DNA from 2 places in the Pseudoalteromonas sp. MEBiC 03607 genome. Region 2 is predicted to be linked to the other one. Evidence: predicted binding sites of a transcription regulator. Region 2 holds the regulator's gene; the other holds the start of a gene.

The links. Region 2 encodes ArgR, which controls arginine synthesis, uptake and breakdown. Its sites were predicted from a motif close to ANTGAATANNTATTCANT; they were not measured.
Region 1: the regulator ArgR is predicted to act here: its motif matches at 1,194-1,211, upstream of argA (amino-acid N-acetyltransferase).

The regions. Positions count from the first base shown of each region.
Region 1 covers NZ_SRRY01000001.1:2,488,449-2,491,641, forward strand. Annotated here, with positions in the region: gene argA (amino-acid N-acetyltransferase) at 1-1,130, opposite strand, end outside; gene sucD (succinate--CoA ligase subunit alpha) at 1,326-2,198, opposite strand; gene sucC (ADP-forming succinate--CoA ligase subunit beta) at 2,198-3,193, opposite strand, start outside.
Region 2 covers NZ_SRRY01000001.1:3,654,029-3,657,221, reverse strand. Annotated here, with positions in the region: gene E5N72_RS16635 (ABC transporter ATP-binding protein) at 1-93, shown strand, start outside; gene E5N72_RS16630 (Dyp-type peroxidase) at 155-1,054, shown strand; gene argR (transcriptional regulator ArgR) at 1,051-1,518, opposite strand; gene mdh (malate dehydrogenase) at 1,745-2,680, shown strand; gene ispB (octaprenyl diphosphate synthase) at 2,768-3,193, opposite strand, start outside.

The sequences.
Region 1 (3,193 bases), 1.2 Mb from region 2:
TAACTCCCTCTATCTGCATCTCGGTACTGTGGATGAACAGCCAGACTTGCAAACTCCCCCACTTGTTCTTCAGCAAATGGGTATAAAGCGGCACAGGCGATAATTAAACCATCACGCTCAATGACAGTAAATTGCTCTATTTCTATCTCAAGCTGCTCTCTAGAACGCCTAACTAAATAGCCCTGCTCTTCAAGCGGTCTGATCAGATTAATAATCCCGGTAATATCAGATATTGTTGCACTACGTAACTGTTCAGAGCTTTGCGGCGCGATTTGCGTACCAATGCCATCTAATGAGAAAAGCTCTTGTAATAATGCGCCATCTTCTTTGTAACTAACTAAATGACAACGATGTACGCCGCCACGACATGCATCAATGGCCGCTTGTAAGAATACCGTTGCACTTAAACATGAATCAGGTTGATTACGGTAGTTTGCTAAGACAGATTCTGCCTCATTTGGCATAAGCTCGGCAATTGCTTCACCGTTTTCATCCAAGATACCGGCCTCTTTACAAAAACCGAGCATTTTGTCAGCGCGCAGTTTTAATGCAACCTGAGTGGCAATTTCTTCAGCAGTTAAATTAAAACTTTCACCTGTCACTGAGGCGGCAATCGGACCAAGTAGTACGATACTGTTATTGTTTAATTGATGACGAATCCCTTCAACATCAATACGTCTTACACGGCCTGAGTGATGATAATCAATGCCTTCGTCAACTCCTAAAGGCTGAGCAATAACAAAATTACCGCTGACCACATTCAAGTATGAACCAGTCATAGGAGTACTACTTAAAGACGTAGATAAACGCGCGGTTATATCGAACTGCATTGCACCCGCAACTTTCTTTATTACATCAAAAGTCGCGTTATCAGTAACACGTATTTCATTATGAAACTGACTAGTTATGCCAAATTCTTGCAGTGCCGCATTGAACTGTGGCCTTGCACCAAACACTAAAACAATTTTGATACCTAAGCTCGTTAATAATGCAACATCATTAATGATGCTACGACAACCTGGCTGATCAATTGCTTCTCCGCCGAGCATTACAACGAAAGTTTTACCTCGGTGAGCATTAACATAAGGAGTTGACTGGCGAAATCCATCTACCAATTCTGTGGTACGCACGTGATATTTACCTTTTTTAATAACAGCGTTTTATATAAAAACAAATAAACAAGGTATCAGTGTATGGAATTTTTATTCACAAATAAAGCATTATTATTCTTAATTTAAAGCTAGAATTTTCGTGCACAAACTAGGAAACTCTCAGATACAAAAAAGGCCCGCATAAGCGAGCCTTTTTTAAGAGATTAAAACTGATTACCAGCCTGTTTTCTCTTTAAGTGCAGCACCGATGTCAGCTAGTGAACGTACAGTTTTTACGCCAGCAGCTTCTAATGCAGCAAATTTCTCATCAGCAGTACCTTTACCACCTGCGATGATTGCACCTGCGTGACCCATGCGCTTACCTGGAGGAGCTGTAACACCTGCAATGTAAGAAACAACTGGTTTAGTCACGTTGTGCTTGATGTATTCTGCAGCTTCTTCTTCTGCAGTACCACCGATTTCACCGATCATTACGATTGCTTCAGTTTGCTCGTCTTTTTCGAACATTTCTAAAACGTCGATGAAGTTAGTGCCAGGGATTGGGTCACCACCGATACCAACACATGTTGATTGGCCGAAACCAGCGTCAGTAGTTTGTTTAACCGCTTCGTAAGTTAAAGTACCAGAACGTGATACGATACCTACTTTACCAGGCTTGTGGATGTGACCAGGCATGATACCGATCTTCGTTTCACCCGGAGTGATAACACCTGGGCAGTTAGGACCGATCATACGAACACCAGTTTGCTCAAGCTTAACTTTAACGTCAACCATGTCTAGTGTTGGGATACCTTCAGTGATACAAACGATAAGCTCGATGCCAGCATCGATAGCTTCTAAGATTGCATCTTTACAGAAAGGTGCTGGTACATAGATAACTGATGCAGTTGCGCCAGTTGCTTCAACAGCGTCACGTACTGTGTTGAATACTGGAAGACCAAGGTGCGTTTGACCGCCTTTACCTGGGCTTACACCACCAACCATTTGTGTACCGTACTCAAGCGCTTGCTCAGAGTGGAAAGTACCTTGGCCACCTGTGAAACCTTGACAGATAACTTTTGTATCTTTATTGATTAATACAGACATTATTTGCCCTCCGCAGCAGCAACAACTTTTTCAGCTGCGTCTGTTAGTGATTCAGCAGCGATGATGTTAAGGTCAGAATTAGCAAGTACTTCACGACCTAGTTCAGCGTTAGTACCTTCTAAACGTACTACTACAGGAACGTTTACGCCTACTTCTTTAACTGCGCCAATGATACCTTCAGCGATCATGTCACAACGTACGATACCACCAAAGATGTTAACTAAAACAGCTTTAACGTTGTCGTCAGATAAGATGATCTTGAATGCTTCAGATACACGCTCTTTAGTAGCACCACCACCAACATCTAGGAAGTTAGCTGGCTTACCACCGTGTAGGTTTACGATGTCCATAGTACCCATTGCAAGGCCTGCACCGTTAACCATACAACCAACGTTACCGTCTAGTGCAACGTAGTTAAGCTCGAAGCTTGCAGCGTGAGCTTCACGTGCATCTTCTTGTGAAGGATCGTGCATTTCACGGATTTTAGGTTGACGGTAAAGCGCGTTACCATCTACACCGATTTTACCGTCTAGACAGTGAAGGTTACCTTCGTCTGTAATTACTAGCGGGTTGATTTCTAAAAGTGCGAAATCGAAATCGTTGAACATGTTAGCAAGACCCATGAAGATCTTAACGAACTGTTTCATTTGAGTAGGGTTTAAACCTAGTTTGAAGCCTAATTCACGAGCTTGGTATGCTTGTGGACCAACTAGTGGATCGATCTCAGCTTTGTGAATTAGTTCTGGAGTTTCTTCTGCAACTTGCTCGATTTCAACACCACCTTCAGTAGATGCCATGAAAACAACTTTACGAGAAGCACGATCTACTACAGCGCCAAGGTATAATTCGTTAGCGATGTCAGTGCAGCTTTCAACAAGGATTTTAGCTACTGGCTGACCATTTTCGTCTGTTTGGTAAGTAACTAAGTTTTTACCTAACCAGTTCGCAGCGAACTCTTTTACTTCGTCGATTGTTTTAACTAGCTTAACACCGCC
Region 2 (3,193 bases):
GAAGTCGCTGCAGAGCAAGACCGCGTGTTTGCAGTTGAGCAGCCTGTAAAAATAAAAATAATGCCGCACACAGTCAATTTTTTTCATGATTAGTACTGCTTAACAATCTTGAATTCTTGGCTAGGTGCAAATAACGAGAAGCTAAGGATTCACTATGGCGCAAGCGCAATCTGGGATTTGTGCTGAAGCAAACTTACATGGTTTGCACCTGTTTTTTAATGTTTATGATGGCCATGACGAGTCATTACGTAAAAAGCTAAAACGCGTGAGCGTCATTCAAGATGAGTTTGCGGATCAGTTCTCAGAAGCCATGCTGTCGTGCGTGGTTGCGCTTGGTGCGCAATATTGGCCGCATATTTTGCCTGAGTTTATTCCAAGTCAATTACAAAGCTTTCCTAATGTGACTCATAGTGAACATGTTATGAGTGCACAGCCATTTGATTTATTTGTACAAATTCGTTCAGACCGTGAAGATGTTAACCATCTTTTTGCCCTACAGATCCTTAAATTATTTACGCCAGATGTAGAGCTTGTGGAGCAAGTGCGTAACTTTCGTTTTTTAGATGGCCGCGACTTTAACGGCTTTATTTATGCGGGTGACACCCCTCATGGTAGACAAAAACGCAGTACCGCATTGATAGACAGACCGGGGCATTTTGAAGATCAAGGCAGCTACATTCATGTTCAGCGCTTTGTGCACGATTTAAGTGTTTGGCAACATTTGTCGTTATCAGAGCAAGAGCAAATTATGGGGCGTACTCGGCTTGATAACACCTTAATTATGCCTGCACTCGAAACTAGTCATGCAGTGCGTAGTGAACTAAAAGATGAAAATGGCCAGCCGTTGATACTTAATCAGAGCATGCCGTTTGGTGATGTTCATAAGCAGGGTATTTTAATGGTGTCATGTGCCGCGCAAGGTGATGCGTTTGAGCAGGTATTAAAGAGTCGCTTGGGGCAGGGCGATTGCTACGACCATTGGCTTGATTTTACTCAAGCCGATATGGGGTCGGCGTTTTTCGCCCCGTCAGTAAACTTTTTGAAGCAGCTTTAAACTGTATCGAATAAAGTGCGCACGCGATCAAGCGTGACATCTATTTCAGAAATCTTTGCAGGAGCGATAAAAATTGTGTCGTCACCTGCAATTGTACCAAGTACCCCATCAGCTTTACCTAATGAGTCTAGTAAGCGCGCGATAAGTTGTGCTGCACCTGGGCTGGTACGAATAATAATCATCATTTCGTTATGCATAATATCGATAACGAGTTGACGCAACGGGCTTTTCGCTGTTGGTACTCCCATTTCAGCGGGTAAGCAATACACCATTTCTTGTTTTGCATTACGGGTGCGTACCGCGCCAAACTTGCTTAACATGCGAGAGACTTTACTTTGGCTTATGTTGTCGAAGCCTTGCTCTTTTAATGCTTCGACAATCTCACCTTGTGAGCCGAAGTTTTCTTCTTTTAATAGCGCTTTGAACGCTTTGATTAGTGCTTCTTGTTTGTCTTGTGGTTGCATGTTGCCGTATCTGTAGTCATAAAACGTGAAGTAATTCTACACAACTCTGCATACTTATGCAGTACTAGTTTACATTTCTCGCCCTAAATGCTGTGTGTTTACAGTATAGTTTACAACTATGGTCGAAATTATACGCGAAATAAGCAGGATAAATTTGTTTTTAGTCGCTAATTTCATTATCTTTAGGGCCACAAATATTTCCTACCTCAAATTACGGAGAATTCCAATGAAAGTTGCTGTTTTAGGCGCAGCTGGCGGTATCGGCCAAGCATTGTCTTTATTATTAAAAACAAGTTTACCTGCAGGTTCTGAATTATCATTATACGATGTTGCCCCTGTTGTTCCTGGTGTAGCGGTTGATCTTTCTCACATCCCAACAGACGTTAAAGTTGAAGGTTTCGGTGCTGATAACCTAGACGATGCTTTAGCTGGTTGTGATATCGTTCTTATCCCAGCGGGTATGCCGCGTAAGCCGGGTATGGACCGTGCGGACCTTTTCAACGTAAACGCAGGTATCATCAAAACATTAGCTGAAGGCATCGTTAAAAACTGTCCTAAAGCGTTAGTTGGTATCATTACTAACCCAGTAAACGGCACTGTGCCAATCGTTGCTGAAGTATTCAAAAAAGCGGGTACTTACGATGCTGGCCGTGTATTCGGTATCACAACACTTGACGTGATCCGTTCAGAAGCATTTGTTGCTGAACTTAAAGGTTTAAGCGCTACTGACGTTAAAGTTCCAGTGATCGGTGGCCACTCAGGCACTACAATCCTTCCTCTTCTATCTCAAGTTGAAGGTGTTACTTTCACTGACGAAGAAGTGGCAGCATTAACTCCACGTATCCAAAACGCAGGTACTGAAGTTGTTAACGCTAAAGCGGGTGGCGGTTCAGCGACTCTTTCAATGGGTGCAGCAGCAGCACGTTTCTGTATGTCTTTAGTTAAAGGCTTACAAGGTGAAGAAGTAGTTGATTACGCATACGTTGCAGTTGAAAACGGTGACGCAGCATACTTTGCACACCCAGTACGTTTAGGTAAGAACGGTGTTGAAGAAATTCTTTCTTACGGTGAATTAAGCGCTTTCGAAGAGCAAGCTAAAAACGACATGCTTGAAACGCTTAATAAAGACATCCAAGAAGGTGTTGATTTCATCAACGGTTAATTCCGATAGATGATAGGTGCTATTAAAGCACCTAAAACAAAAAAGCCTGCATATGCAGGCTTTTTTAATGGCTCGAATAAATAGAGTTTAATGATCGCGGGCAACGGCGATGCGTGCCAAGCTCTCTAATGCTTGCTTGTATGGCGTTTCTGGTAAAAATGCAATACAGGCGATGGCTTTATCAGCCTCTTGCTCTGCCTTTTGCATTGTAAACTCAAGTGCTTTGGTATCAGCTAACGCCTCAAGAATGCTGTCTAGGTGATCCATACCATTGCCAAGTTCAATTGCTTCACGAACGAGCTTGATTTGCTCTGGCGTGCCTTTTTGCATGGCATAAATAAGCGGTAAGGTAGGTTTACCTTCGGCTAAATCATCACCAATGTTTTTACCAAGTTGCTCAGCATCGGCGTTGTAATCAAGCACATCATCAACAAGCTGAAAGGCTGTTCCTAAATGCATGCCGTAAAGGTTTAATGCCTCAAGCGTTTTATCATCTTGTTCAGTGATAATTGC